3 regions of the Priestia sp. TSO9 genome follow, and region 3 is predicted to be linked to each of the others. Evidence: predicted binding sites of a transcription regulator. Region 3 holds the regulator's gene; each other region holds the start of a gene.
What was found. Region 3 encodes LexA, which represses DNA repair genes until DNA is damaged. Its sites were predicted from a motif close to CGAACATATGTTCG; they were not measured.
Positions count from the first base shown of each region.

Region 1: a site for LexA is predicted at 5,097-5,110, ahead of LJC66_RS16415 (YolD-like family protein). Genes of this name have one in related genera too.
Region 2: a site for LexA is predicted at 3,763-3,776, ahead of LJC66_RS09190 (malate synthase). Genes of this name have one in related genera too.

Region 1 is NZ_JAJEKD010000015.1:312,862-323,843, reverse strand. Features, by position in the region: gene LJC66_RS16455 (hypothetical protein) at 1-66, shown strand, start outside; gene LJC66_RS16450 (hypothetical protein) at 151-342, shown strand; gene LJC66_RS16445 (hypothetical protein) at 385-756, shown strand; gene LJC66_RS16440 (GNAT family N-acetyltransferase) at 801-1,334, shown strand; gene LJC66_RS16435 (MerR family transcriptional regulator) at 1,574-2,335, opposite strand; gene LJC66_RS16430 (MarR family winged helix-turn-helix transcriptional regulator) at 2,494-2,946, shown strand; gene LJC66_RS16425 (MDR family MFS transporter) at 2,969-4,576, shown strand; gene LJC66_RS16420 (hypothetical protein) at 4,611-4,763, opposite strand; gene LJC66_RS16415 (YolD-like family protein) at 4,789-4,971, opposite strand; gene LJC66_RS16410 (assimilatory sulfite reductase (NADPH) flavoprotein subunit) at 5,592-7,400, shown strand; gene cysI (assimilatory sulfite reductase (NADPH) hemoprotein subunit) at 7,423-9,144, shown strand; gene LJC66_RS16400 (hypothetical protein) at 9,194-9,460, opposite strand; gene LJC66_RS16395 (SDR family NAD(P)-dependent oxidoreductase) at 9,660-10,409, shown strand; gene LJC66_RS16390 (GNAT family N-acetyltransferase) at 10,450-10,980, opposite strand.
Region 2 is NZ_JAJEKD010000013.1:173,601-184,582, forward strand. Features, by position in the region: gene LJC66_RS09180 (cation:dicarboxylate symporter family transporter) at 255-1,526, shown strand; gene aspA (aspartate ammonia-lyase) at 1,564-3,006, shown strand; gene LJC66_RS09190 (malate synthase) at 3,864-4,718, shown strand; gene LJC66_RS09195 (hypothetical protein) at 5,044-5,232, shown strand; gene LJC66_RS09200 (DUF3885 domain-containing protein) at 5,532-6,200, shown strand; gene LJC66_RS09205 (hypothetical protein) at 6,388-6,711, shown strand; gene LJC66_RS09210 (ZIP family metal transporter) at 6,904-7,629, opposite strand; gene LJC66_RS09215 (hypothetical protein) at 7,897-8,256, shown strand; gene LJC66_RS09220 (amino acid permease) at 8,572-9,948, opposite strand; T-box leader at 9,992-10,206, opposite strand; gene LJC66_RS09225 (DinB family protein) at 10,729-10,982, shown strand, end outside.
Region 3 is NZ_JAJEKD010000015.1:1,068,293-1,079,274, forward strand. Features, by position in the region: gene tkt (transketolase) at 1-1,126, opposite strand, end outside; gene LJC66_RS20755 (DUF896 domain-containing protein) at 1,294-1,524, opposite strand; gene LJC66_RS20760 (YneB family resolvase-like protein) at 1,594-2,262, opposite strand; gene yneA (cell division suppressor protein YneA) at 2,316-2,645, opposite strand; gene lexA (transcriptional repressor LexA) at 2,792-3,409, shown strand; gene LJC66_RS20775 (magnesium transporter CorA family protein) at 3,622-5,067, shown strand; gene LJC66_RS20780 (hypothetical protein) at 5,180-5,335, opposite strand; gene LJC66_RS20785 (glycosyltransferase family 39 protein) at 5,613-7,118, shown strand; gene LJC66_RS20790 (GtrA family protein) at 7,139-7,531, shown strand; gene LJC66_RS20795 (glycosyltransferase family 2 protein) at 7,528-8,505, shown strand; gene LJC66_RS20800 (cation diffusion facilitator family transporter) at 8,542-9,519, opposite strand; gene LJC66_RS20805 (APC family permease) at 9,629-10,982, opposite strand, start outside.

The DNA.
Region 1 (10,982 bases), 760 kb from region 3:
ATTGTGGGTGGCGTCATGTTTGGAGGAGGCCTTCTCACGTTACTTCGTGCTAAGCTAAAGAAATAAAGCGGCAGCAAAATAAAAGATCATAGTCCAAAAGAAGTGTCATATCTTTTTAATAACTTAAAAAATAGTGAAAAGGAGTTATGTATGAATAATGAAGAAAATACACCGGCTTATCATCTGTTTATGATGATAGGAGCGCTTGCTATGCTGATTTTTGGTGTTGTCGGTTTCTTTATTCAGTATCCTGCTACGTTAAGTTTTGTGATGTGTATTGGCGGAAGTATTATATTTTTGCTGCATTTATTTGAATATATGAAACCTAAAAATGAACTATAGCATCTTCAAACGAGGAAATCTAGAAGCAAAGGAAGATGAGAAATGCGGAAACACCGTACGTATGAAACGCTAGTTGATCTTTATCAAAAAAGCGCCAAAATTCATTATGAAATCGATTATCGAAATAAAAAATCTGTAAAAAAAGGCAATCGAGCTGCAGAGGATATGAAAAAAATTGCGCAGCTCATTCATTTATATTATCCAGGCATGCTGTTTGAATTTGCAACACTGCTGACGAATCCTACTTACCGAATTGACCTATGGGCTGCACATCATATTTTAGAAATCATGAGCTATTCACCAATGCTTGAGGACAACGCGCTTTCCGTCATTGAACGCTACGCCGATGAAAATGATTTTACAGCTTTAGGAAATCGCATGTGGTTAGATCAGTGGAGAGAAAAACAGCGCTAAAACTCGGCTAAGCAAACAAGAATAACCAAAAGGAAGATAAGTATATGAGTCTACGTACATTAAAGAACGGTATAGGCGTCAGCATTCGAGAAGCAGCACCGAAAGACGCAGAGAAAATGATTGCTTTTTACAACCGCGTAGGAGGAGAAAGCGATTTTCTTTCATTTGGAGAAGGTGAGTTTCTTACACCTCTTTCAGAGTACGGACTGTTTTTAGCTTCTGTAAAACAAGAGCAAAATGCTCTTATAGTTGTGGCTGAAAAAGAAGAGAAAATCATTAGTATTGCATCCATCACCTCGTCTCAAAACCCGCGTAATAAGCATGTGGGAACCCTCGGTATTGTAGTAGAGAAATCTTATAGCGGGCTAGGGTTAGGCAGACAGCTAATGATTGAGCTGATTGAATGGACACGTACGAATAAACAAACAAAAAAAATCGAACTTGTGACGCGAGAAGATAACCAAAGAGCTATTTCTTTATACAGGGAGCTAGGGTTTCAAACAGAAGGATTAAAAGAAAAAGACACCTATATAAATGGCGTGTACTATAATACAATGCTTATGGGTCTTCATTTATAAAAAGAGGCTGGAACAAAAGTATATCAAGTGAATGAAAATCCGAACGATGAATCGTTCGGATTTTTTCATTGTGGTGATGAACATAGGCTTCATATAGGCAGGTGCTTCTAGCGGTTTTGAAGGCTCAGCGGTGCCCGCGGAACGCGAAGCCTTGGACGGAAATCAACAGCGGCGGAACAAGCAGGTCAGATCATATATGCTAATTGTTCTTCTTTAGATTGAATTGACCTAGTTATATCTCAGTCTTTGGGTTTATTATTTTTAGCGTCTGCAAATACACTCATCGCCTCGTTCATAAATTTGGCTAATCCTTTTCCATAGCTGTCAATGGTAGTTGTAAACCGCTCATCTTGCACATACATTTCTCCAAGACCTTTAAAGGCTTCTAATGAATACGTTCCAAAGTTCTCATTTAAAAATTGATACCATGTCGCAATAGCTTTTTGAGCTTCTGTAGAAGAGGGTGACAGATCACGAAGCGAAGCTAAGTGAGTGTAGATACTTTCCCATTCGTTTGACATGTGCTGCTGTTCTTTTTGTGAGAAGCTTTGTACTTTTTCATTCGCTTCATCTACCCGCTGGTTTCCCCAGCGCTTCCGTGCTTCTTCTTCGTATGGGTTATGCGAAAAATCCAGTCCGTTAAACCGCTCTTTTTCGTTCATTTCAATCGCTCCTTCTTCATATTGAATCGTTTTATTAATGGTTACGATCATTTGATCGAGCCGACTGCGTTTTTCAATCAGCATGTTTTTTTGCAGTATCAACGCTTCTGTGCGATTAAACGTCGGGTCTGCTATAATCTCGTGAATTTGTTTTAAAGGGAAGCCAAGCTCTTTAAAAAATAATATTTGCTGAAGCATATCCAGATTAGCCGGTGAATAAAGCCGGTAGCCGGATTCACTAACGGCATCAGGTTTTAATAGCCCGATTTCATCATAGTGATGTAGCGTGCGGACGCTGATTCCTACTAAGTCAGCAACTTCTTTTACTTTTCTGTTCATTCTTTCATCTCCCTTCTGAAATCTACTATAAAATATAACGCAGCGTAAGGGTCAATACTAAAAAAGAAATAATTGACTTTTAGTTTATACGCATTTATATTTAATTAGCATTAACTATTTATGACATGAAATAAATAAGCAAGCCTGGAGGAATAGATGTGACAAAAAGCAATCAGTATCTTGGAGAGATTCGTTCATCGCTTCAAGTGCTATTTGAAAAAATGCAGCCCGAAATGATGGAGAGTTTAAATGAGCATGAGATGACTCCTACGCAATTATTTGTTCTTTCTTATTTAAAGAAAGTAGGGAGCAGTAAGGTTTCTCAAATTGCAGAACTAATGGATGTAAAACCGAGCGCCGTGACTCTTTTAGTAGATCGTCTCGAACAGCACAATTTTGTTGTAAGAGAACATAATAAAGAGGACAGACGAGTCGTTGATATTACTTTAACGGAATTTGGGCATCGCAAGCTTGAAGATGTGCTGAATAGTCGAAAAGCCATTATGGACCGCTATCTTTTGCATCTAACAGAAGAAGAGCTTTCCATGATGGCTTCTATTACGAAAAAGCTTGCAACATCAGCTGCTTCTTATAAAAATAAGCAGCAGTAACAAAAAAGAGGAGAGACACACGATGGAAAATCAAAAAAATTCAAAGCGCACGCTTTTATTAATTGGCTTAATTATTGCGATGTTCTTTTCTGCACTTGATGGAACCATTGTCGGAACAGCTATGCCAAGAATCGTCGGAGACCTTGGTGGTTTAAGCATGATGACATGGCTGACAACAGCCTATTTGTTAACATCCACAACGGTTGTTCCGATTGCAGGGAAGCTCGCTGATTTAGTAGGACGCAGAGTAATTTATGTTACAGGACTTATTATTTTTATGGTTGCTTCTGCTTTATGTGGAATGGCAAATAATATGACAGAGCTTATTTTATTCCGTGCATTACAAGGAATTGGCGGCGGCGTTATGATGCCGATGGCAATGATTGTAATTGGTGATTTATTTACAGGAAAAGAACGAGCAAAGTTTCAAGGAGTATTCGGAGGAATTTACGGTCTTGCTTCTGTCATCGGTCCACAAATTGGCGGATGGATTGTTGATTCACTGAACTGGAAATGGGTGTTTTACATCAACTTGCCGGTAGGGATACTCGCTACCGTTTTTATTGCACTGGGACTTCAAGGAAAGAAACATACGGGACCTGTGAAATTCGATGTAGCCGGTATGTTCACAATGGTTATCGGAGTAGTGAGCTTGCTTCTGGCCCTAAGCTTTGGAGGAAAAGACTATGACTGGAACTCTTGGCAAATTGTTAGTCTATTTACACTTGCTGTTGTTGGGATCATAAGCTTTATTATTGTGGAAACGAAAGCAAAAGAGCCGATTCTTCCGATGTATTTATTTAAGAATCGAACGTTTACGCTTTTAAATATCATTGGCTTTTTTATGAGCATCGGCATGTTCGGAGCCATTACGTTTGTTCCGTTCTTTATGCAAGGAATCGTTGGAGTCAGTGCCTCGGAATCAGGTACCATTATGACGCCGATGATGATTTCAATGATCGTAACGAGTATTATTGGAGGGCAGCTTGTTTATAAAGTTGGAATCAAACCTCAAATCGTAACGGGTATGCTTATTATGGCAGGAGGGTTCTTTTTATTAACAACTTTAGACCTTCGTACTAGCAAGCTTGTTGCCACTTCTTATATGGCCATAATCGGTTTAGGAATGGGTCTTGTGATGCCAATTTTAACGCTTGCTCTTCAAGAAAGCTTTTCAAAAGAAGAGCTCGGTGTGGTTACATCATCAAGTCAATTTTTCCGTTCAATCGGAGGAACGTTCGGTATTACCATTTTAGGAGCGGTAATGAATGCAAAATCAGGTACACTTCTTACTGACAAACTCGTTCCATATTTAAACACATTGCCTGCTCAAGCAAGTGCTTTTGCAGACGGATTTAAAAAAGCAATTGATACGAATCCTGAAAGTGTGCTGCAGATGCTGTTTAGCCCTGAGGCGCTAAAGAGTATTCCAGCTGTGCTTTCAGACAGCATTGTGCCAATTTTGAAGACCTCGCTAATGAGCGCATTGCACAGCGTCTTTTTCATGGGCTTAGCTTTTATTGTTTTAGGGGCGGTATGCACATTATTCTTAAGGCAGATCAACCTTTCAAATAAAAAAGCCGAAGAAAAACCAGAAGAAGGCATTGCTGAAGTAGAGCCATCACATTAAAAAAAGCGCACAAATTTGTGCGCTTTTTTCTATATCAACTAGTGGTTTCATTAGGCTTACGAAGAAAAGGGGATTGTTTAGACGTGTCATACGAAATTTGATCAAGTAAATACGTTAAATATAAGTTCAGTTCAAACCTATCTTCTGACACAAAATCTGTAAGCGCTTGCTTATTATCTTTCCACATGGTAATTCCTCCTTAATTTTACATACTAATGAATGGATTTAATATCAGAAAGCAAAAGGGAAACAACGGCTTCATTTTCGTCTTTTACGGATAGAATTTGCTGATGGAGATTTAAGTTGTGCACGCGGCCTTTGCACGTTTGCAACGTTCCATCTTTATAGTAAGAAACAGTTATCGTCCCACTTTTCGTTAATTCTCGTAAAAACATTTAAGAAGCCTCCTTAAAAAAGATTACCTGATTTAAAAGCCAGTCCTTTCATTTGAGATGAGCAAAAGGGAATTGTATGTACTGCAAAAGCTTCCCTTTATATTCTCTAACGTGTATGAATAGATCGAATAAAAGGTTGCTAGCTCATCTATAAACTGTCCTAAGTTTCAGAATATACTGTCTTTTCTGTATAGTGTTTTTTAAAAGGATTAATGTTACATTTATTATGTAACATTCTGATGAGAAAGAAAACCGTTTCTACAAAACTTCTCTAAAAATTACAAAATATTCATATTCATGTGAAGGATGTAGAATGAACAAATATGGAAGTAACTGCATTTATAAAAAACGTAATGACAGCTTCAATTATTAATCATCTTAATACTAGTTATCAATTATATGTATTTTACTAATTTATTCTTCTCCGATAAAATGCAGGTAGACGAATTTGATAAGAATTTTCTAATGATTTATATAATTAAATTTGATATAATCTATAGGAATAATAATGTATGAAGGGAAACATCATTGATTAATTAGACACAGGTATTAAATGTTGTTGAAGATGATTCGTAAAAGCATACATATTTAAATTATATATTTTTGTGAGGTGGACAGTGTTGCAACTTAAGGTAGTAAACAGCCCTTTTAATCAAGAACAAGCAGATTTGCTTAATCGCCTTCTGCCGACATTAACAGAAGCACAACAAATGTGGTTGAGCGGTTATTTAACAGCATCTCAATCTACGTCTGCCGAAGGAACGCCAGACGTTTCTACAGCAGCGCCTGATCAAACGAAACAGAAGGTTTCAAAAGACGTAACGATTCTTTACGGATCACAAACAGGAAATGCTCAAGGACTTGCTGAAAATACAGGCAAAACGCTTGAAGCAAAAGGTTTTAATGTAACTGTATCTTCTATGAATGATTTCAAACCAAATAATTTAAAGAAACTTGAAAATTTATTAATTGTCGTAAGTACACATGGAGAAGGAGAGCCGCCTGATAATGCGCTATCTTTCCATGAATTTCTTCACGGCCGTCGAGCGCCAAAACTTGAGAACTTCCGTTTCTCTGTCTTATCGCTTGGAGACAGCTCATACGAATTTTTCTGTCAAACAGGAAAAGAATTTGATGTGCGCTTAGCGGAACTTGGCGGTGAAAGACTGTATCCGCGCGTTGACTGTGATTTAGATTTTGAAGAGCCCGCGAATAAATGGCTTAAAGGTGTTATTGACGGATTAAGCGAAGCGAAAGGACACAGCGCTTCGGCAGCTGTTCCAGCGGAAGCTCCTGCAGGAACTTCACCATATTCAAGAACAAATCCTTTTAAAGCAGAAGTGCTTGAGAACTTAAACTTAAACGGCCGCGGATCAAATAAAGAAACGCGACACTTAGAACTATCTCTAGAAGGTTCAGGTTTGACGTATGAACCAGGAGACAGTTTAGGTATTTATCCTGAAAATGACCCGGAGCTTGTTGATCTTCTTCTTAACGAATTCAAGTGGGATGCAAGTGAAAGTGTAACGGTGAATAAAGAAGGAGAAACGCGTCCTCTTAGAGAAGCGCTAATCTCTAATTTTGAAATTACCGTTTTAACAAAACCGCTTTTAAAGCAAGCAGCTGAGCTTACTGGAAACGATAAGTTAAAAGCGCTTGTAGAAAATCGCGAGGAATTAAAAGCATACACACAAGGCCGTGATGTGATTGACTTAGTTCGTGACTTCGGCCCATGGAACGTATCGGCACAAGAGTTTGTAGCCATTTTACGTAAAATGCCAGCGCGCCTTTACTCGATTGCAAGCAGTTTATCAGCAAACCCTGATGAAGTTCATCTAACAATCGGAGCGGTACGCTACGAAGCGCATGGACGCGAGCGTAAAGGTGTTTGTTCAGTCCTATGTTCAGAACGTTTGCAGCCAGGCGATACGATTCCTGTATACCTTCAAAGCAATAAAAACTTTAAGCTTCCTCAAGATCAAGAAACGCCAATTATTATGGTAGGACCTGGTACAGGTGTGGCTCCGTTCCGCTCGTTTATGCAAGAGCGTGAAGAAACAGGAGCAAAAGGTAAGTCATGGATGTTCTTTGGAGATCAGCACTTCGTAACAGACTTCCTTTACCAAACAGAATGGCAAAAGTGGTTAAAAGATGGCGTACTGACAAAAATGGACGTGGCGTTTTCACGCGATACTGAAGAGAAAGTATACGTACAAAACCGTATGCTCGAACATAGTAAAGAATTATTCCAATGGTTAGAAGAAGGCGCATCTTTTTATGTGTGCGGAGATAAAACAAATATGGCACGCGACGTGCACAACACGCTAGTTGAAATTATCGAAACAGAAGGCAAGATGAGCCGTGAACAGGCGGAAGGTTACCTTGCTGAAATGAAGAAACAAAAACGTTATCAGCGTGATGTATACTGAGGATTGAAAGGAGATTTTCAACATGGTAAACAAAATTTTAAAAGCGCCCGAAGGTCCTCCAAGTGACGTTGAGCGCATAAAGGATGAAAGTAATTATTTGCGCGGTACATTAGGAGAAACAATGCTCGACCGCATCAGCTCAGGTATTTCTGAAGACGATAATCGTTTAATGAAGTTCCACGGAAGCTACTTGCAAGATGACCGAGATCTTCGTAACGAACGTCAAAAACAAAAGCTAGAGCCAGCTTACCAATTCATGCTTCGCGTCCGTACGCCAGGCGGTGTTTCAACACCAGAACAGTGGCTAGTGATGGATGATTTAGCACAAAAATACGGAAATGGAACGTTAAAGCTGACAACTCGTCAGGCATTCCAAATGCACGGCATTTTAAAGTGGAACATGAAGAAAACGATTCAAGAAATTCATGCTTCTTTATTAGACACAATTGCAGCTTGTGGAGATGTAAACCGTAACGTAATGTGCAATCCGAATCCGTATCAGTCAGAAGTACATGCTGAAGTATTCGAATGGTCAAAAAAATTAAGTGATTACTTATTGCCTCGTACAAGAGCGTACCACGAACTTTGGCTAGATGAAGAAAAAGTGATCAGTACACCGGAAGTGGAAGAAGAAGTGGAACCAATGTATGGTCCGCTATATCTACCAAGAAAGTTCAAAATTGGCGTAGCTGTTCCACCTTCTAACGATATTGACGTGTATTCACAAGACCTTGGACTTATTGCCATTTTAGAAGACGAGAAACTTGTTGGATTTAACGTAGCAATCGGCGGCGGTATGGGCATGACGCACGGAGATAAAGCAACGTACCCTCAGCTTGCAAAAGTGATTGGGTTCTGTCGACCTGACCAAATTCTAGAAGTAGCGGAAAAAATCATTACGATTCAACGTGATTATGGAAACCGCTCTGTGCGTAAAAACGCGCGCTTTAAATACACGGTTGATCGTCTTGGATTAGAAACGGTAAAAGAAGAGCTTGAAAAGCGTCTGGGCTGGAGCTTAGACGAAGCAAAATCCTATCACTTTGATCACAACGGCGACCGCTACGGCTGGGAAAAAGGTGTAAAAGGAAAATGGCACTTTACTCTTTTTGTTCAAGGTGGACGTATTGCTGACTTTGAAGACTATAAGCTTATGACGGGTCTTCGTGAAATTGCAAAAGTTCATAGCGGTGATTTCCGTTTAACGGCCAATCAAAACTTAATTATCGCGAACGTATCAACTGAAAAGAAAAAACAAATTAGTGATCTTATCGAACAATACGGATTAACTGACGGCAAGCATTATTCGGCTCTTCGCCGCAGCTCATTAGCTTGCGTATCGCTTCCGACTTGTGGGCTTGCGATGGCAGAAGCTGAGCGTTATCTCCCAGTTCTTCTTGAGAAAATTGAAGCAATTGTAGATGAAAATGGTCTTCGCGATAAAGAAATCACGATTCGTATGACGGGCTGTCCTAACGGCTGTGCACGTCCTGCTTTAGGTGAAATTGCTTTTATTGGTAAAGCACCGGGTAAATACAATATGTATCTTGGAGCAGCATTTGACGGCAGCCGTTTAAGCAAAATGTACCGTGAAAATATCAGTGAAGAAGAAATTTTAAATGAACTGCGCGTCTTACTTCCTCGCTATGCAAAAGAAAGAGAAGAAGGGGAGCACTTTGGTGACTTTGTCATCCGCGCTGGAGTAATTGAAGCTGTAACAGACGGCACGAATTTCCACGCGTAATATGTATAGAGGGACTTTTCTAACTTACAGAAAGGTCCCTTTTTCTATTTTAATATTCTCTAACAAATACAGCTACTCCAAATACTCCTAATCTTTCAGCAGTAATTTGTTCAAAGCCGTTGTCAAGTAAACAATGAGCTGCAGTGCGGTAGCGCTGACCTTGAGCTAACAAGCGTCCGCAAGGCTTTGCGCTGCCGATTACTGTTGCTTCTACGACAGTACGAGGAGCTTGTCTATCCAAAGGATTTCGCTCCCACAGAATTGTCACCACATCCGGAGGACGTGGGATAGATACATTACCTGTGTGTTCATGCATAGCCATCACCTCCTTACACTATAGTAAATGCCAAAAATGACAGACTGCTTGTACACACGCTGATTTTTATTAAAAAAGGCGTTCAACTATGTCCCAGTTAACCAATTTCACGGCAATGAAGTAATTGATAGAAACAGCTGATAGAAAAAAAGAATGCTATAATGTAAAAGCAAGGAATTTTCACCAAGGAGGGAGAAACATGCAGCAAAAACGAGTAGCGGTTATTACAGGGGGAGCAAGCGGAATTGGCAAAGAAACTGCCTTAAAGTTTGCGCAAAAAGGAGACGCCGTCGTCATTGCTGATTATGATGAAGGGAAAGGTAAAGAGACTCTTCAAAAAATTGAAGAAGCTGGCGGTAGCGCTTTGTTTGTGAGAACGGACGTCACAAAGTTTGAAGAAGTAGAAGCACTAATTGAGAAAACGGTGAACAAATTTGGTCGAATTGATGTTATGTTTAACAATGCAGGTATTGGACGTCCAACATCTATTTTAGATCAAGATTTAGAAGAATATCACCGTATTATTAATGTAAATCAGCACGGCGTTACATACGGGATTATGGCGGCGAGTAGAAAAATGAGAGAGTTGGGTATTAAAGGAGTTATTATTAATACGGCATCTATTTTTAGCTTTTTAGCCTCACCCGGAACGTATGCTTATCACGCAACAAAAGGGGCTGTTGTGATGATGACGAAATCAGCTGCGCTAGATCTCGCTAAATACGGTATTCGCGTCGTCGCCATTGCACCAGGATTTGTTGATACGCCCATTATTCAAGGCTATAAAGACAGCGGTATGATTGAAGGAATGAAAGTGAAAACGATGAGCAGGGAGCTCACTGCACCAAAACAAATTGCAGATATGGTTTATTTGCTTTCCTTAGAAGAAGCGGGAGCTGTAAACGGCAGCGTCATCATGGCTGATGATGGGTATGCGGCATTTAAATAAAACGAAAAAGGATTCTTTTTAAGAAAAGAATCCTTTTTTATTATGTAGTAGGCAGTGAACTATAAACAAACGTATCGTGAGCTTTTCCGTTTTGATACATATAGTTTTTTAACACTCCTTCTTTTTGAAACCCGAGCTTTTCAAGAACATGCTGTGATGCTTTGTTTTCAAGAAACACAACAGCTCCAATCCGCACTAGCTGAAGGGTATCGAATCCATAAGCCATAACAGCCGAAGCAGCTTCTGAAGCATAGCCATGACCCCAGTGCTGAGGGTGTAGCTCATAGCCAATTTCCGCGCGCTTATGCTTTTGGTTCCACTGATTAAATCCAACTGTCCCGATTAGTTCCCCCGTATCGAGCCGTTCAATTCCCCAGCGCACGCCTTTTTGATTTCTGTAATTTTCAGCAAAAATATCAATTAGAACCAGAGCTTCTTGAATAGTTGTAAATTTTTCTTGCCCGTAATATCTAATAACTTCTTTCTGAGAGAAGCAGTCAAAAATAGTATCTGCATCCGCTTCTGTTATTTCACGCAGTGTAGTGCGAGGTGTACGAAGAATAGGAAACATAC
Region 2 (10,982 bases), on a different contig from region 3:
GAAAATCTCTTTATAAACGATACTATATGCTCAGGTATATAAGATGAGCCGAAAAAGTGTATTTTACATTAAAGATTTTGAAAACGCTTTACTGAAGGGGGGAGTTAATTTCAAATCATATGGTTATCATTTATTTTAAAGATTATTTACACATTGGACTTATTTTTAATTATTGTCTTTTTTATAGACGCTAGCCTAAGAATAGGCTCTCTTTAAGTGTTTTAATGAACCGCAAATTGAAAGGGGTTACAACTATGAAGAAATTGGGATTAGCTACACAAATATTTATTGGACTTGCGTTCGGGATTGCTATAGGCGCTATTTTTTATGGGAATAATACAGCGATGGCGATTCTTCAACCTTTAGGAGATATTTTTCTTCACCTAATCAAAATGATTGTTATTCCTATCGTTGTATCTGCACTAATCGTATCTATAGCTGGTGTAGGTGATATTAAAAAGTTAGGAAGACTAGGTGGAAAAACCATTCTTTATTTTGAAATTGTTACTACAATTGCATTAGCAGTGGGATTATTAGCCGCAAATTTATTCCATCCAGGTAGTGGTATAGATATGGGGAACCTTGAGAAAGGTGATATATCCAAATATGAAGAAACATCTAAAACAACTGAGAGTGCAGGTGTAGCAGCTCAAATCGTTCATATTATCCCAACTAATATATTCCAATCGTTGACGGAAGGGAATTTATTAGCGATTATCTTTTTCTCAGTCTTATTTGGTCTAGGAGTTGCAGCAATTGGAGAAAAAGGCAAACCAGTTTTAAACTTTTTTGAAGGCGTACTAGAATCTATGTTTTGGATGACAAACTTAGTTATGAAATTTGCTCCATTTGGCGTATTTGCTTTAATTGGTTTAAATGTCGCGAAGTTTGGAATCGGTTCATTAATTCCTTTAGGAAAGTTAGTACTCGTTATATATCTGACCATGATTTTCTTTGTTTTTGTAGTATTAGGTATTATTGCAAAAATGGCTGGAACTAATGTTTTAGTCCTTATAAAAATCTTAAAAGATGAGTTAATTTTAGCGTTTACAACCGCAAGCTCTGAAGCAGTATTGCCAAGGTTAATGACTAAAATGGAGAACTTTGGTTGTCCGAAAGCTGTCACATCATTTGTTATTCCGACAGGATATACCTTTAACCTTGATGGGTCATCTATTTACCAAGCCATTGCTGCCCTTTTTATTGCACAAATGTATGGCATTCATCTATCTTTCATAGAACAAGTTACACTTTTACTTGTGTTGATGTTGACTTCTAAGGGAATGGCAGGAGTTGCAGGAGCATCATTTGTTGTTGTGTTAACAACACTGGGCTCAATGGGATTACCTCTAGAAGGTATGGCATTCATTGCTGGTATTGATCGTATTTTAGATATGCTTCGTACATCTGTCAACGTGGTAGGTAACGCATTAGCTGCTATTGTGATGTCTAAGTGGGAAGGCGGATTCGATAAAGAAAAAGCAAAGCATTATACAGATTCTATTAAAAAATCAGATGTAGCTTAAAATAATTTATTTGTTTATAAAGAAGGAGATCAATATTATGACAAATATAGGAACACTTGAAAAACAAGATGTAAGAATTGAAAAAGATTTCTTAGGAACGAAAGAGGTGCCTGTCAGCGCTTATTATGGGATTCAAACATTACGTGCAGTTGAAAATTTCCCAATAACAGGTTACCAGATTCATCCGGAACTCATTAAAGCATTAGGAATTGTTAAGAAAGCTGCTGCTCTTGCTAATATGGAAACAAAAAGGTTATATGATGGGCTGGGTAATGCAATTATTGAAGCAGCAGACGAGGTTATTGAAGGAAAAAGAAATAATCAATTTATTGTTGATCCAATACAGGGTGGCGCGGGGACCTCAATGAATATGAATGCAAATGAGGTTATTGCAAATAGAGCTTTAGAGGTACTTGGTCATAAGAAAGGTTCTTATTCCGATTTAAGCCCTAATAGTCATGTAAACATGTCACAGTCAACAAACGACGTATTCCCAACTGCTATCCATATTGCAACGCTTAATCTGCTAGATAAGTTACTGAAAACAATGAATTATATGCACAGTGTATTTCAGAAAAAGGCAGAACAATTTGATTCTATTATAAAGATGGGACGTACTCACCTACAGGATGCGGTTCCAATCCGTCTTGGTCAAGAATTTGAATCATATAGTCGTGTTCTTGAGCGCGATATGAAACGTATTAAGCAATCCTATGGACATTTATATGAGGTTAATATGGGAGCAACTGCAGTTGGAACGGGTTTAAATGCAGATCCACGTTATATCGAAAATGTTGTAAGATATCTAGCAAATATCAGTGGTTTACCACTTAAGAAGGCCAATCATCTTGTAGACGCGACTCAAAATACAGATGCTTATACAGAAGTTTCTGCAACATTAAAGATTTGTATGGTAAATATGTCGAAAATAGCGAACGACTTACGTCTAATGGCGTCTGGTCCCCGTGCAGGACTAGCAGAAATCACTTTGCCAGCTCGTCAGCCAGGGTCTTCTATTATGCCTGGAAAAGTTAATCCTGTCATGCCAGAGATGATTAACCAGGTTGCCTTTCAAGTTATCGGTAATGATCATACAATTTGCTTGGCTTCTGAAGCAGGTCAGCTTGAGCTTAATGTTATGGAACCTGTTCTTGTTTTTAATTTACTTCAATCAATTAGCATCATGAATAATGCTTTTCAGACATTTACGGATTATTGCCTGCAGGGGATTGAAGCGAATGAAGAACATTTAAAAGAATACGTAGAAAAAAGTGTAGGTATTATTACGGCTATTAATCCTCATATTGGATATGAAGTGACTGCTAGAATCGCACGAGAAGCAATCCTAAAAGGTGAATCTGTACGTGAATTATGCTTAAGGTATGATGTTTTAACAGAAGAAGAATTAGATCTAATTTTAAATCCTTTTGAAATGACTAATCCAGGGATTGCTGGAAACTCCCTTTTTGATAGAGAATAAACAGGTTTTAATATGAAAGGAAATTCACTACCATCATCTGTTTGATTCTTTAATTAAATAATATCTGTTGGATTAACGTTTTAACTTTAAAACATGTGGTACACATATAGTACAACGCTAATATTATTGTTGGTTGTTGTGGGAAGGTAAATACTTAATTTATGAAGGGACTGATTAGTTTTGAAAGAATTAACAGCGACTTCAACAAACGTATTGCCTCAAATTGAAAGCAGGTATTCGTATCTCACACAAGGCACTTTAGTTATGAACCGATATACGTAACGAAAGGGCCTCACAAGGGCAAATGAACAACTTCTTAAACAGTATGGGAAGAAGCCTGGATCTAAGGGGATCCAGGCTTCTTCTTTTCGAGTTTACATAAACACTCTTTCTCGAACACTTGCTGTAGTAGTACATCCCTAATCTAAGCCTCCAACGTAATGAGGGTTAGTTTAAAGATTAGTTTAATGGTGGAATCATTTCGCTTATCACCGGTAATCAAGTGATTATTTATAGGGACTTTCCAGAAGTTTCGTGACTTGTTGGAGACTTTTATTTTGGGTTATTATAAATAACAAAACTTCATTTTACCTCAAATTAAAATATATTGTCAATGAAAAAATTGTAATATTTTCAAAAAATGTTATAATAGTTTTACAATTGTTTTTTCGATCGTATTCCGAATTCCGCTGTGTTTGTTTCAGATAGAATTATGGATACATTTTTTCAATACCCTTTTTTAAACTGAAAAAAACTCAAACAGTTGTGTGAGCTTTAAAGGTAAGTTAGTTGAATAAAATTATTAATTTACTCTCTAATAGTAACCGAGTTTTTATTCTACAAGGAGGCCTAGAATAATGAATCTAATCAATAAGAAAGTTACACACAAGCTTTTTGGGATAGGTAGTATAGTTAAATGTAATGATTCTAGTATTGAAATACATTTCGCATCGGAAAATAAAAAGTTTGTTTTCCCCGATGTATTTGGAAAGCATCTAAAACTGCATGATAAAAGTGTTGCTCATTCGCTCGAAAAAATTATAGAAAAAAAGGAAATGGAACACAACGAGGAAGAACGGAAGAAGGAAGAGGAAAAAAAACTACAACGAAAAAACCAAGAACTTCGCTGGGGACTTGAAAAACTTATGAAAAATCATAAACTTCATTCTGAATCACAAATGGTTTTTTGGTGTGACACAGAAGAACAGAATAGTTCTTTTTTAGAGTGGAAGGTTTTTTCAGGTGTAATAAAAAGCGGTAATAACAAGGGGAAGCCAACCAAACCCATCCGTTTGCACCAAAATAGTGCTGTCTTATTAACAGCAATAGATTCCAGTATGCCTGAAAAAGACAGACGTATCTTAGGCGTCTATATGGTGAATGAAGATTTTATCGGTAAGCTTTGTGAAGATGGATATATTCCTGCTCATTCAAAATACAGACTCCAGCTTACAGAACAGGAATCGGATCAGATGCCTTTCTGGAAATATTATGCAAATGAAAGAGCATCACAAAAAATGACATGGAATACAGGTAAATACCGTTATTTTGATAATTTATGGATGGCTCAAATTTTGCTTGATATAGCTGAGTTGAAAAGTGACGCAAAGGAAAGAGAGCTGGCACAACAATTTTTTGAACATTTTTGTAAAATGAATCTGATAACAGCTGAGGAGTTACCAAAGCCTAATGGCGCATTGATGCGTATGTAAACGTTAGCCCAAAGATAATAGCAATGACCAAGGACTGACACATTTTTCTCCCTCATCATTAATACCGAACGTTCCTTGGCTCTGTTCGCTACTAAAAAGGCAAGAACAGAACGTAGGAGAGAAGATGAAGGATATAACGTGAAAATATTTAGTAATGGAAAAACAGTAACTATAAGAGTATCGAATGAATTAGTAACAATCTTAAAAAGTCATTATGTAAAAAACATGAAAAGATACTCTTATACGGTTACTAAATATCCAAGTATTTTTTTGAAGAAGAATTGATGAAACAAGAACAATAAGTAGATAATGAGGAGATACACCTATGCTTAAATTTAAAGTTATTTTCGAATTTATAAATGGCAGGACAAAGGAATTAAAATTCGAAGCCGCATCAAAGAAAGAAGTCATTAGTCATATAACAAAATATAAAAGATTCATTTCGAATGAAAAAGAGTTAGTGCACATCAATTTAAATAATGTGGTACAGTTTATGATTACAGAAGAAAAATAATAATAAAAACTAGGCATCTATTAATTGAGGTGCTTTTTATTTTAATAAATAGACTGATTTAAATTTAAATGACATTTCTCAGAGTAGTAATAAAATTGAGCGGTTAATTAAAGCTCTTCTTAGCTCTTCACTAGATAAAGAGAAAGTTATAGAACAATTAATTGAAATAGAGTTAGAACTTGACCATATTAATTGGCACTATAAAAGCTTTTAAAAAAAGAATTAAAACAATTACTTAATGTTTAAGTAAAAAAAGTTACTTATAAACTATAAAAACTAAAAAATATGGAGAAAAATACATGAGCACTAACACTCTGCCTTCATTTTTAGAAAAATACTTTGAAGGATTAACTTTAAGTGCAGCTCTGTTTTATTCGTGGAAATATAGCATTCGCTTTGAAATATCAGATCCATTAATTTCATCTCACGAAAAAGATTGTTTGAATCAAGCTTTTCATCGATCAATCACATTATTTCAAAGGGTATTTGGAGAGGGAGATGAGATTCTTTTTGTTACGGATGTGCATACTACGAACAAAGATCGTTTCCTTCAAAAAAGACCTTTAAACGTTTATTTAAAATACATAAAAGATAAACAGCGGCTATATCAATTAAACCATCACTGTTTGCCGAGTATATTTCAGGATGAAGATGAAGACGATGATCAATCTTTGACCCATCGCTTTGGACTTTCTTGTAAGAAAACAGAATTAAGATATGCGCAGCTTTTAAAGGCTATTAATTATGAAGACTTTGCTCATCCATCTACTATTCTGAAGAGTAATTCCCAAAGTAGTTATGATATTTACTTTATTAATCTCTCTAAAAAAATGATTTTTCATTTGTATGATGATCGCGGATGTGATGTCTTAGCCTCAAGTAAAGAATCTATACGCTTTCTTTATGAAGAATATAATAATTGGATTTTGGATTATGATCGAGGAGAAATTGACCTTTTATTTAAGTGAAAAGTAGGATTCATCCACTAATTAGCACATTTAATTAGCACATTTTTCATATCCATAATCACCTGTCTCACAGTAACTAAAAATAAAAAGGGTATCTACAATCTTCTAGGTTAATTTTGATATATAATCAGATTAGCATTAGGCTTATAGCTAAATGAAAATATGACCCTAAGGAGATATTACAATAATGCAAGACCTAAAAAATAATAAACCGACAGCAGCTTGGCAACAAAGAATGGAAGATGATGAGATTTTCACTGCAGAGAATATTAAAGCCACTGATGAAATCCTTGATGCTTATATGAATAGACTTGAAGGTTCTGTAGATAAAATGTCAGAACAAGATATTTTAGAATATGTACAAGAGATAGTTATAGGATTAAATGAGTTAAATGAACAATTTGACTATTTCAACGAAACGTTAGAAAGAGAAGAACTTTGCGAGTTTATCATTAAAGCCGCAAATGCAGCTGCCTTAGAGACTGAAGAGGATATCACAGAAGAGTGGTAACATACAGATGCTTACATATAAGAGAATGAAATATGGATTCTAAACAGTTATTTCTAGTTACCATAATCATGACTCTAGGAAGTAATGTAAAAGAAGAACATTCTATGAAATGTTCTTCTTTTATAAATGATCAGAGTGAGGTATAGCTGCATACACTTGCAGTTGTCTTTTTGCCACTTATACTTAATCATTCTAATGGCCATGAAATAATGAAAGGGAATATTGATAAACATAAATAATTACGAATCCTAGCGAAATTAATAGCCATACATGCAATTTCCTGAAGTGCTTGATGGTATTTCCAATTATTTCATGAAAGATAACAAAAGACAGTGTACCGATTGCTGCGCCAGTCGATAAAGCTTGTAGTTTAAGTGAGGAAACTTGTACACTTTCACCAATGAATAAACTGCCTCCTAAAGACAGCGACAGAATGGCTACAATTAGTAAAAAGAAGATGTTAGGTATTTTTGCTATAGAGAGGACTGTCATAATTGCCATCCCCTCTGGGACCTGATGTAAAAGGGTAGCTGCGAATACAGAAGCTGATTGGTGCATATCTGTTATTCCAAATGTAATACCTGTGATGACATTATGAAAAAAGATAGCAACCGTTAATAAGATAAGTGCCTGTAAGGGTGAAATTTCGCTGTTTTGTTTATGCAAAAAGAGGTCAATGCATAGCATGATGATATATCCGACTACAATTCCTAATAAAACGCCTCTTAAATCATATAGATGCCAAGTAGACGGAAGGATATCAAAGAACAATAAGCCCAATAAGATTCCACCGCATATAGCATACATAAATTGGATTCTCCCCCTTGCCAAATGGTTTACTAATTTGAGAAGTCCTCCTCCTACTAATAAACCCAGTAAAGAACCTAAAGTAAATAAGATATTTATTTCTATATGCATAATTGCTACTTCCTTTCGGCTATATGTTTTTTTACAACTAACCTATTCAAAGGAAAGGCAATCATACCTATGTTTTATAAATGATTTAAAAAATAAAAGTACATGATATTAACTTGGGAGTGATTTTTAGGTAAATCACTAATAAAAAAGGACATACTAACGTTATCTAAAAAAGAGGTGTTGCTATGGAATCTCCTTTTGAAATGATAACAAATGTGAACAAGGTCGAAAATGCTTATTATATAGAAGTGAAACCAGGGGAGTACAATGCAAAATTGGAATAAAGAATCGGTCTATTTTGCTGATGAAGCTTTTGCTTATTTCTACACCACGATTTGCAAGTATGTGCCACAGTATCAACCTACCCAAGTGACAGAAATCAAAGCAGAAACATGGCTGAGGATCAGTAATCAGCTGCAAGAACTCGCGTATTTTTTGAGCACTAATCCGCCTATGATTAAACTAAAGAAATGGATTGATTTTAGCAAAGTAGAGGGAACGTACAAACAGTTTGATCATCACAAAAACAAGTACATTCGTGAGTTAATTAACATGATTAACGAATTTACAGTGTGGATAACAAAGGTATGTCAAACACAATCGTACATCACCATTTTGGGCACTTAATGGGAATCGATGTTGCTTATTGTAATCTACAAGCTATGCAGAAAATGAAAGAAGTGCTCAAAACGAATATGGCATATTACGCTAAAGGGATAAACTACACTCACAGCGAAAACAACTATAAGGAGGTGCAAAGAGTATCTTACACTTACCAGGCCTTGAAACCTCAGATGCTTGGAATGAAGAACAAAAATCCCAAAAACAAATCGTGAGTTAAATCACTAAAAATGCTGTCAGATGAAGCAAGTGATTCTATAAATCAAAAAAGCTACTTTAAAAAGTAGCTTTTTTGATTTAAGTTTTTGAAGAATGTAAAATCTAATTGGTATCATTCGGTACTTCAAGAGAAGTAGGTTTGGTGTTCCTTTTGAAAAATGAAAGAATTACCATTACGAGAACGAATGCTACACAAACTATAGAGCTCAACTTATTCGCACTGTCTATGAGAAAGACTATGAAGCTAATAATTAATGTACATGCGGCAAAAAGCGTTAAATAAGGGAAGCCCCAAAGTTTAAAATATGGTTTTTCTTTATATTGAGGACGTAGCTTTAGCTGAGCTAAGCAAATACTAATCCATATAAGAGAAACTGTAAATCCAGGAATAGCTAATAAATAAGAAAAAGCTTTTTCAGGATATAAGTATACGAGGTACGTTCCCAATAATAAAAATAAGACACTGAAAGCTAAGCTGTAAACAGGTACGCCTTGTTTATTTACATAGGACAAACTTTTAGGAGCATCTCCCGACTGAGATAAAGAATGAAGCATCCTTGTACAGCCATAAATACCTGAATTGGCTGCTGAAAGGACAGCTGTTAATAAAATAAAGTTCATAACATGAGAAGCCCCTTGAAGCCCGGCTGTTTCAAATACTTGGACAAAAGGGCTAGCATTTGCATCAATTTTATCCCATGGTATCAAGCCGCAGATAATAAAAATAGGCAAGGTATAAAACAGAACTACTCTCCACATAACGCCTTTAACTACCCCTGGCAATACCTTTTCAGCATCTTTTGTTTCCGTAATAGTTAAACCAATGAGTTCTGATCCTCCATACGAGAAAATGACTACAAGTAATGTAGAAAAAACGGCTTTCCAGCCATTTGGCACAAAATCACTATAATTGTGAAGGTAATGAGAAGATGAATTATTACTTGGCATAATTCCAAATAGTATCGCTATACCTAATAAAATAAAAGCAATAATAACAAAGATTTTAATACCAGCAAACCAAAACTCAATTTCTCCAAAAGACTTTACGCTTGTAGCATTAATTAAAATAAGTACAATTGAACAAATGAGACAGAGAATCCATAAAGGGATAGAAGAAAACCAATATTGCAGAAAACTACCTGCAGCGATGACTTCAATAACGCACACAGTAAGCCACATAAAGCAATAAGTAGTTCCCGTTACAAAAGAAAAACGTCTTCCAAAAGCTTTTTGAATTAGATCTTTCATATTGTGAGATGGGTATACAATAGCCATTTCAGCCAAAGCTCCCATTACAATGAGAAGCAATAGTCCAGCAAATAGATACGAAAAGATAACCGAAGGTCCTGCTAATCCAATTGTATCAGCACTTCCTTTGAAAATTCCTGTTCCAATCATTCCTCCAATAGCAATCATTCGAATGTGTCGCGGTAATAACTGTTTTTTTAACGTATTCTTTGATACGGTATTTTCTTTCATGATGCCCTCCTTTTAACATAAAAAAGTCCCTGCTGAATTATTCAGCAGGGACGAAAATTTCGCGGTACCACCCTATATTGTAAAAACATCTTACCTCTTAATTAGCATAACGGTTTTATCCGTCCTCTCTAAAACACCATTAGAAGAGGAAGCTCTAGGAGTGAATTTCATCTCTAATCTTTGTACTGACTTCCACCAATTATCAGCTCGCTATAACAGGGAGATTAGGATTACTTAAGATCCTATCTTAGCTTTTGTTTATTAAATTAAAGTGTATGTAATGTATATCATCTTAGTTAGTTTGAAATTAAATGTCAATATGTTTTTATCTATTTACAGCTATAAGAAGAGTTATTAGATTTTACATAAAAATAATAATTACCACTATTTAGTAGTTAATCATTCCTTTTCTATTCGTTTGTACTGTGATTGAATTGTAGGCTTTTCTATAATAGAAAACCTACTGTGCAAACAAGAGTACAGTAGGTTTTCAAATCAGAATAAAAATGGTGAGAAAATATCTCAGTATCGTATTTTATCCTAAAGAATAGAACAATGCAAGAGTTATTCTTTTCTTTTACAACATTTGAATTACACATATACCAAACCTTTAACAATAGGAATTTTAAAGCTTTGTTACTTCTTATAATTCATATTAAGTGAACAAAAAATTTCTTTAAACAAAAGGTCTGGAGGATATTTTTATAGAAGTATAGTTAAGTTGACTACTGATACCTTGTGTAATGTCGATAATGAATTGGGAAATAGGAGGAGTTTCAAATGTCACATCACTCATTAAAATTGTACGACTACCATGTATGGGCAAACCAAAAAATTTTCGACCGATTAAAAGAACTTTCTGAGGACATTTACGAAAAGGAAATTCAGAGCGTTTTTCCTTCTATATCAAAGTTGATGGCGCACATTTATGTTTCTGACAACATATGGTTAGATTGTATTTCTGGTAAAAAGTTTGATGAAGCATCTGCGTCGGCTAATCAATTGAGCGAACAGATTGAAACGAAAAGAATCGA
Region 3 (10,982 bases):
AGAATTGAGGTACAGCTTGTGCTACTGCGTTTAATACTTCTCCAGAAGAAGCACGGCTAGCTAAGCTTGAACCCGTTTCGTATGCTGGAAGCGTTTCTTCCCAGCCTTCCGGTAACTTTCCTTCTACTGCTAGTTCAAATTGACGACCTAGTTCAGGATATTTTTCTTTATACTGTGCAAATACATCGTTCCATTCGTTTTCTTTCTTTTGGCCATCTTCAGCAATTGTAGCTTTGAAGTGAGCATACACTTCTTCTGGCACATAGAAATCTTCTTCAAATGTCCATGCATAAGCTTCTTTTGTTAATTTTGTTTCATCGGAACCTAATGGAGAACCGTGCACGCCAGAAGTACCCGCGTGGTTTGGAGAACCAAATCCGATTGTTGTTTTTACTTCAATTAGCGTTGGGCGTGTTAAATCGCCTTTTGCTTCTTCAATTGCGTTTGCAATCGCTGTCAAGTCATTGCCGTCTTCAACGCGGATTACTTGCCATCCGTAAGCTTTGAAACGATCTTCTACGTTCTCAGAGAACGAGCGATCTAAATCTCCGTCTAAAGAAATATCATTTGAATCGTATAAAACAACTAAACGTCCTAATTTTAAGTGTGCCGCTAATGAAGCTGCTTCAGCAGATACACCTTCCATTAAGTCTCCGTCACCACAAATACCATACGTAAAGTGGTCTACAATTTCTAAACCTTCTTTGTTGTATGTTTCAGCTAAATGACGTTCTGCCATTGCTTTACCAACAGCCATTGCAATACCTTGTCCTAGTGGACCAGTTGTTGCATCAACACCTGCTGTATGACCGAACTCTGGATGACCTGGTGTTTTACTTCCCCATTGACGGAAGTTTTTAAGGTCTTCAATTGATAAGTCATATCCAGCTAAATGAAGCAAGCTGTATAATAGTGCCGATCCGTGTCCTGCTGATAATACAAAGCGGTCACGGTTGAACCAGTTTGGATTCTTTGGATTGATGTTCATGAATTTTGTCCACAATGTATATGCCATTGGAGCAGCTCCCATTGGCATACCTGGGTGACCTGAATTTGCTTTTTCAATCGCATCGATTGATAAAGTACGAATTGTTGCAATCGAAAGATCTTCAATACGTTGTGTCATACTCTTCATTCCTTTCAAAACTATGTACATATGTTATCATACTAATGATTTGCTTATTTGTACAATACTTGAACCAAAAAAATTTCCACTTTTACAGTTTTTGTGCCCCTTATTAAAAATATACAAAAAACTAGAGGGAACACTCCCTCTAGTTTTACTAGAACGTCTTAGTGAAGACGCTTCTTTTTACTCTCTTTTAACTTCTTAGGCGTAACATCTTTACCTTCTTCGTCCACAACTTTAATCGTATGAAGGTGATTTGTCATAGATTGTCGGAAAACTTTTAAATATTCCTGACGTAGCTCTTGCTGTTCTTTCGCTTCAGATTCTGTCAGCCCTTCAGCCTTTGCCTTTTTTGAAAGAGCATTAATACGAGCAAGTTTATCTTTTGATAGCATATAAAACCTATCTCCTTATAATCAATAATTAAAATTACCGAACCGCTCCGGCAACATGTAGTCATCTTACTAAATCTCTTTCGTTTTATCAAGAGATTGAGCACTCTCTTGGTACTCTTGATAGCGGCGATGTACCGTCGCTTTTGAAATATTATAACCAAAACCTTTTAGCGTAACTGAAATTTCAGCAAAGGTTAAGCCGTTATGACGAAGGCGGACAATTTCTTCAATCGGCGCTTCTTTTTTTTCTCTTCCCGAGTTAACTCCTTGATTTTTTAAATTTTTCTGCGGACGATAACCGTTTTCTACGGCTCTTTTCATTCCTCTTTTAATTTTAGCATTATGTAATTTCCGCTGATGCTCTTCCACTAAGCTAATAATATCTAACACCATTGAATCAGATTCTGAAAGCTGAAGCTGACCTTGATGACTAATCGTATAGATGGTAGCATTTTCTTTATGAAAAGCATGAAGCAGCGCAATTCGGGCATTTCCTCTGCCTAATCGTGTTTCGTCTTGAATGAGCAGCACGGATATTTTCTCTTCTTTCATTGTATGAAGAACATCTAAAATACCCTCTCTGTCTACATCATATCCGCTTGCTTTTTCCATCACGACTTTTTTCACCTCTAGATGGTGAAGATCAGCAAGCTTTTTTAATTCTTCTTGCTGGCGCTGTAAAGATGTTTCTTGGGTTTTTTTATCCGTACTGACACGGCAATAAATAATGGCGTCCACTTTTATCACGACCTTTTCGGCTTCTAACAATATTCAGGAACGGCCGTTACACACTACTGTTCAATTGCCACTTGATTATGTAACTCTTTTTTTAAAACAGGAATATATAATTTATCTCCAGGAGATAAAGACTGGGCATTATCTGAGTTTAAATCATTAACGTCTTCAACCCATTTGACAAATTCATTGGTGGTCAAATGATGGTGATTATGATACTTGTTGGACAAGTCCCAAAGCGTATCTCCTTTTGTAATAGTAACCGTTGAATATTTGTCTAAATCTACTTTATCCGCTCCTAAAACCAGCGTCAATACATATGTAAGTGCAGCGATAACTGCAAAAAAAATAGCGTAATGTTTCATAGAATGTAAGAATTGTTGCATATTATGATCCCCCTATCAGAATATATGTTCTTATTTTATTGAGAACATTTGTTTCTGTCAATGGAATTCTTCGAACTTATGTTTGTATATTGACACATCACGTGGTATAATTCACCTAAAGAATAGCTAAAATCGAGGTGAAAAATATGAAGCTATCAAAACGTCAACAAGACATACTAGATTTTATTAAGCACGAAGTAAAATTAAAAGGCTATCCGCCTTCTGTTCGCGAGATTGGGGAAGCAGTAGGATTAGCCTCTAGCTCCACTGTACACGGGCATTTAGCTCGTTTAGAAAGCAAAGGGTTAATTCGCAGAGATCCAACAAAACCAAGAGCAATCGAAGTTCTTCAACTAGATGAAGTAAACATCCCTAAAAGCAATGTCATTAATGTTCCTGTTATCGGTAAAGTAACAGCGGGTCTTCCTATAACAGCCGTTGAAAATGTGGAAGAATATTTCCCTCTTCCAGATAAATTCGTTTCTCCAGATGATCATGTATTTATGCTTGAGATTATGGGAGAAAGTATGATTGAAGCAGGTATTCTAGATGGCGATATGGTAATCGTACGTCAGCAGCAAACGGCTAATAATGGAGATATTGTGGTCGCCATGACCGAGGACAACGAAGCAACGGTAAAACGTTTCTTTAAAGAAGAAAATTTCGTTCGTTTACAGCCTGAAAATTCAACGATGGCGCCTATTATTCTTCGCCACGTAACGATTTTAGGAAAAGTAACTGGTGTATATCGCACGATTCACTAATCAGACACTGTATGTAAAACCAACTAATCATGATGTTAGTTGGTTTTTTTTACGTTTGTTTTCTAAAAAAATTGGCATATTATAAATGATACGTTGAATCACCGCAGGCAGGTAGAACGGTTTTTGTAAAGCTTGTTTCACCTTTTACTTTCTATCTGCATTTCCGCGACTCTTACAAGGAAATACAACCGACCATAAGAAGGATGTAATTTATGACCAATACACCAAGGAAAACAGAACCATTTCAAACCATTGTACCTACCAAAGCAATGAACATGTTTCTTTTTCCTTTTTCCTTTGATCGAAAAAATAAAGAGCAGCTTGTTCATGCACTGAAAGAAAATTTGTTCGATTTTTTTTCCATTCAAAACAAACATTTAGAAAAAGAATACTACGGAGAACAGTATTACGTATCTCATGATAGCCTGGATCAATATTTTCTTCCTTACATTGAATGTATTCTATTCCCTGACTCGTGCGAAAAAGAAGGGCTGCTTCGATTTTCAAAAAAAATAGACCATACCATTACGTTACACACTTCCTCCACCACCGTGTCTAGCAACGTGCTGTCTGTGGATGTTTTTTTATGTCCTTTTGAAATTGGCGTCATGACCATTCGCACTGAGATGAGCCATAATCATTACACCTATGATGATATTTTAGAATTCATGAATCATTTTCGTGTATTAGAACCGAAGCTTGCTGAAGAGCACGGATCCACCATTACCTATGAACATCATCGCTATAGCAAAGTGCAAGATTATATTTTTTCACAGCTTGCGCCATTTTTGAACGAACACATCAAGAAAGAAGCCACGCGTGAACAGCACGTTGGGAGCCTTCCTTATTTTATCGATGAACGGATGTTTGTGTTAAGTTATGTAACGGTAAATCAAGAGCAAGAAATTAATTCCACAACTTTATTTCGTACTGGGCAGCTAAATAGCTATACGCCTGACGGGAAAGCGTTTATTTCTGCACACAATCATGAGTATATTAAAACGTATAATACTAAACACGTGTATGAAAGGTGGGCTCCTGAAACCTATTACGTCATAACAGACCATGTGTTTTCATGTATTTCTAAATCGACAGACTCTAAAACGGATCAGCTTTTGATGAATCATCTATTTGGCCAGCATTACTATAATTTATTTTTACATTTTTTCTATAAAATCGTGTTGCTAAAACTATCTTATGAGTATTCTCAGCTCACGTTTCATAAAAATTCAGAGGGCATTGAACGACTAATCCGCTCTATTACCGTATTTTCAGGTAAATATTTATTTTTAGAAATTAGCTCGCGCACAGAAGGTCAAGAGTTTTCTGAGCTTTTTAAAAAAATCTTTCACATCAATTCTCTTTATCAAGAAGTCAAAGAAACCCTTGGCACTTTGTACCAAAATCAAGAGAAAATCGCAGCCAAACGTCACAATTACTTATTATTAATTTTAACGATTTATACGGTTCTTTCCGGTATTTACGGAATGAATTTAGTTATTAGCAAACTAAAGGGAAACATCAATTGGGATAGCATGAAGCAGTTTTCTATCTTTGAATATATCGCTTTAATAGTAGCTCTATCAGGAATTCTGATCAGCATTAGTCTCGGAGTGAGTTCCCTATGGAATTTATTAAAAGATCGGTTTAAAACATAAAAGCTGTTCGCATCAGAAAACACATGATAAAAAAGAAGAGATTGAGACATAACTAAATCAAGCGAATCTATAGGAGAACAAATGGAATAAATAAGCTAGTAGGGATTGCTTGTTACACCGCAGTTGATTTCCGTGCAAGACTTCGCTTTCCGCGGGCGGCCGATGAGCCTCCTCGTCGCTTACGCTCCTGCGGGGTCTCACCTGTTCCGCTTTTCCCGCAGGAGTCTTCGTCTTGCCCTCCAATCAACTGCTGGAAGGAACTAAACAAATGAAACTACGTTCACCATAACGAACCACTAATCAAACATGGTGATTAATGGTTCGTTTTTCACTTCGACTAAAATCCTTTTTTCTCAACCTCTTTTATCTATTACTAAATCACTGCCTACTCCGCTTACCCTTTTATCAAACGTTATGCCGCTGTTGTAATTTCAGAACAATCTAATATTATACTCTATAAGAAAAATATATACAAAATAATAAAATATGGTATCATAGGGTAGGAATTTTGTACCTTATCTTTGAAATAATTTGCAGGAGGTAATATGCTTAACTCATTTTTATCCAAAAGCCTGATCTTTTTATGTGTCATTATTCTCACGTGGTCTCTATGGGGCAGTTACAGTGCGATGACAAATTCATTGGAATTAAAGGGCTTGGCTTTAAGTAATTCATTTATTATTGAAGGAATATTTATCACTTTCCTTGTCATTTTTCTAATAGCTATTGCAAGTAGATACATGAACAAAACTGTTTTTTTTATTTCACTGATCGTTTTGACCTTAGGTATTCGACTAGCATGGATGCTTTCTGTTCAAACGCCTGTAAAATCTGACTTTCTTGTCATGTTAGATGCCGCGCGTAATATCGCAAAAGGAAATTATGACTTTAACCAAAGCGTTTATTTTACTACATGGGTATATCAGCTAGGCTTTTCATTCTATGAATCTGTTATTATTCGCTGTTTTGGAGATAATATTTTTATATTAAAATTGTTAAATATTTTTTATTCCACTGGCACCGTTATTTTTATTTATTTAATTGGCGCAAAAGTATTTAATGAACTTGCTGGGAGAATGGCAGCTTTTCTATATGCGTTCTACATTCCGAACATTCTTTATAGCTCAGTGTTAACTAACCAGCATTTAGCTACTTTTTTATTTTATGCAGCTTTTTACCTTATTATAAAAAGATTTGCTCATAACAAGTTTAGCTGGCTTTATATTGGCCTTCTATTGTCGTTAGGAAATTTAATGCGCCCTCTAGGACCCATTATTATCGTCGCTGTTTTCATTTATTTCATCTTGCAAATTCTTCAACCTTACATTAAAACGAAGAATGCTGCTGAGTTAAAAGCTCGTCGAAAGAAAATAGGAAAAAACCTCGTAGGCATACTGGCTACTTTTTTTATTGCAAATGCGCTGATCAACTATTCTTTTGTAGCTAGCGGTATTTCTAAATATCCTTTAAGTAACAGAGATCCTTTATGGAAGTTCGTCATTGGCTTTAATTACGAAACAAGCGGTTCTTATTCTTCAGAGGATGCTAGTCGTTTTATGGGTATGCCAATTGGAGAAAAACGAGCTGAAGCAGAAAAAGAGGTAATTAAAGAACGGGTAGCAGATAAAGAGCAGCTTTTAGATCTCTTTCACATTAAATTCCTAAATATGTGGGGCGGAACGGATGCATCTACATTTTGGAGCATTTCATTAACTCCTCAAGAAGATGTACCTTTTAATAAAGAGAAATTAATTAGTGCTGCTCAAAGTTATGAAAGAATCATTTATGTTTCAACTACTATTCTTTCCATTATTGGCCTTATATGTTTATTCCTGAGGAAGCAGGATAAATATCCGTATACACTGTTTTTATTACTAATCATAGGATACGTTCTTATTCACTTGCTTATTGAAATTCAAACTCGCTATCGATTCTTTATTTTTCCAAGCTTTATGCTGCTCGAAGGATTTGGTATTTCAGTGATTCTATCCTATTTAATAGTACGATTTACTAAAAATGAACCCAAGACAAAATGTGAAGAGATAAATTAAATGGAAGGGATTATACAACCGTGATAAAATTCCTGAAATTCGGATTTGTAGGGATAATGAATACCCTGCTCACTATTATCAGTTACTTAGCACTCATTCATTTTGATATGAATTATATATTGGCTAACGTGCTATCTTATTTCATTGGCGTCATAAACAGCTACTATTGGAACAAATCGTGGGTGTTTCAAGCAACTGTACATAAATGGATGTTAGCTCAATTTTTCATCGTAAACCTTATTACTTTAGCAATTAATACAAGCTGCTTATTCCTTCTTGTACACTATACACCTGCTAATCCAATAATTGGACAACTGTTGTCTACTTGTATAGGAATGTTTATCAATTTTTTCCTTAATAAAATATGGACGTTTAAGCACACAAACCATCACTCGCTAGGAGGTAAAGCATGAGAGAACTAATTTCAATTGTGGTACCTATGTATTTTGAAGAAGAAGTAGCTAATGAATGCTACAATCGCTTGCTTTCCGTCATGCATAAAAATCATATTAACTATGAATTCATTTTCGTCAATGACGGCAGCACCGACCGAACAATTGAAATCTTGAAAGACGTAGCGGCTATGGATTCTAACGTAAAAGTTATTGATTTTGCTCGTAATTTCGGGCACCAAACTGCCGTAACAGCAGGCATTGATTATGCTCAAGGTGATGCTATCGTTATTATTGATGCGGACTTACAAGATCCGCCAGAAATGATTCCCGAATTAATTGCTAAATGGCAGCAAGGCTATGAAATTGTATATGCAAAGCGCAAGAAACGAAGCGGAGAGACCTTTTTTAAATTAGCCACGGCTAAGTATTTTTATCGCTTTTTAAATTATATGTCTGATATCGAAATCCCTAAAGACACGGGAGATTTTCGTATTATCGACCGAAAAGTAGCGGATGTATTCAAAAAAATGACTGAACGCAATCGTTTTGTACGAGGAATGATGTCTTGGATTGGCTTCAGGCAAACATATGTAGAATATGAGCGTGATGAACGCTTTGCTGGTGAAACAAAATATCCTTTAAAAAAGATGATCAAGTTTGCTTCAGATGGAATTATTGGGTTTTCAACGAAGCCTTTGCGTTTAGTAATGGTTATTGGCTTATTATCGGTTTTTGTATCACTTTTAGTTTTAAGTTATTCGATTGTTGTTTGGCTGATAGGGAAAAATATTCAGCCTGGCTGGACTTCCATTATGGTAGCTATCACCTTCTTTAGCGGTATTCAGCTACTTGGTTTAGGTCTAGTCGGACAATACATCGCAAGAATTTACGATGAAAGTAAAAATAGACCTATTTACGTTGTACGTGAAACCATTAACTTTTCGAAAGCTTCAACAGATTCTCCAAACGTACGTGAAAAAGTATATAGCTAAAAACAAGGAAGAAAACAGTTGTTTTCTTCCTTGTTTTTATTCTTTTTGAAGCTGTAAATCACTTGGCGCCCAGTCCGGAATTCCATCATCTTCATCAAATTCAATAATAACATCCGTTACTCCTTTTTCCTGTAAAATACGATTTTCCAGACGATCTTTAATATCATCAGCTTCGGCCACCGTTAAAGAAGGATCAATTTCTACTTTTAATTCAACGTGAAGCTCTTCTCCTTCTTTCATCACCATTAACGTTTGAATATCCCGCACTTGTACATCTTGCATGACAATCGCGGCAATTTTTATTTCCATTTCTTTATCTGCTTCACCAAGGGCTCCAGCAGCATTATCTAAAAATACTCGTCCTACTACGAAAAACATCATAAGCCCAATTAAAATAGAAGCAATTCCTTCAGCTTGGTGAAAAGGTGTAAACCGTGAAATGAAAACGGCTATTAACGCCAATACGCCTCCTCCAGTAGCTACCAGATCTTCCATAAAGACCAGCTTGGTTGCTGGCTTTGCTTTCTTTAAATGAACAAAGCTTTGCGTAAAAACATTGACCTCTGCGGTATTCATTCCGACATCGTGCAAAATTTCTTTCATTGCCTTAAATAAGACAAACATCTCAAGCAATACCGAGATGCCAAGTACTGTAATATTTAAAATAAAGCCTGAAGACTTCGTTGGATGAAGAATATGGTGATATCCTTCTTTAATCGTTTCAAACGCCATAATCCCTACTACAAGAACCGCTCCTAATAGAACAAGATTAACCAATCGGCCGAAACCATTTGGAAAGCGTTTGGTCGGGGCTTTTTTACTTAATGCCGAACCTATAAAGACAAAAAACTGATTAGCTGCATCTCCTAAGCTGTGCATCGTTTCAGCAAACATCGCTACATTCCCTGTTAAAGCGAAAGCAATTCCTTTAATAATGGAAATAATGGTATTCACTATAGCGGCCATCATGGCCGATTTATTTCCTTTTCGCAACAATTTAATTAATTCACTCATACAATCCCTCCGTTTGCGCCTTTGATGAGATTCGATTACGGTTAGTGTATGTGAATTTAAAAATTAAAAACCTCCAACATACAAGTTGGAGGTTTTTAGTCATGTTTCATTATTTTTTAAAACGGTACGGTACAGTTGTAACAATTACATTTTTACGGTAAAGCAAATGTGCTTTTAACAACAGACTGGACTGATTGTGAAGGATATTTTGCCAGCTTTTTTTCGTAATGAATTGCGGAATAACGACCGTAATGGCCATATTGTTTTCCCGCGCTTTTTCCTCGGCCATATCGATGAATCGAAACAGCGGCCGCACTAAGCTGCGGTATTGAGAATGAAACGTAACAATACGAATATCAGGCTGCCACTTCTCCCACTTCTCTTCCATTCTCTTTTCGCTTTCTCGATCAAAGGCCACGTGCACTGCAATAACGGTATCGCCAATCGTTCGTGCATAATTTAATGAATTTTCTACTACCTTTGTCATTCCTGCTACAGGAACAATGACCACATTTCCTTCAAGCTTTCCAATCTTTTCTCCTTGCTTAATGCGAAGCTGCTCTCCTACCGCTTCATAATGCGTATGAATGCGATGAAAAATATAGACAATAACCGGCAAGAAAATGAGCACGGACCATACTTGTGAAAACTTCGTTGTAAACAAAATGATTAGCACCGTTAAGGTAATGAGGGCCCCAATTAAGTTAATAGCTAGCTTCCCTTGCCAGCCGGCGGGCTTTTCTCTAACCCATTTGACAATCATCCCTGTTTGAGAAAGCGTAAATGGAATAAACACCCCGACTGCATAAAGAGGAATTAATTGTTCAGTCGCTCCTTTAAAAGCTACAATTAAGACAATAGAAGCAATTCCAAGGGTCACAATTCCATTTGAATAGCCTAATCGATCGCCACGAATTTGAAACATTCTTGGCATGTATTTATCAGACGATAAGTTGACAGCCAGCAAAGGGAAAGCTGAAAACCCCGTATTCGCCGCTAGCACTAGAATTAGAGCTGTTGTGCCTTGAATAAAATAATAAAATCCATTTCGTCCAAACACACTCGATGCAATTTGTGATACAACCGTTTCATCTGCTTTTGGAGAAATGCCAAGCCAATAAGCTAAAAACGTGATGCCAGAAAATAAAACGGCTAAAATACCGCCCATCAGCATTAATGTATGAACAGCATTTTTTGCACCTGGCTCTTTAAAGTTAGGCACTGCATTTGAAATGGCTTCTACACCTGTCAATGCCGAACAGCCTGACGAAAAAGCTTTTAATAATAAAAACAAACTAATACCTGGCACTACTGTACCGAGAGAGGGATGCAGCTCAGGTGAAACTTGACCTGTCGCTATTTTAAACAAGCCTACCGCTATTAACAAAATAAGAGCAATAACAAATAAATAAACCGGATAAGCTAATACAGAAGCGGATTCTGTTACACCACGTAAGTTTAAG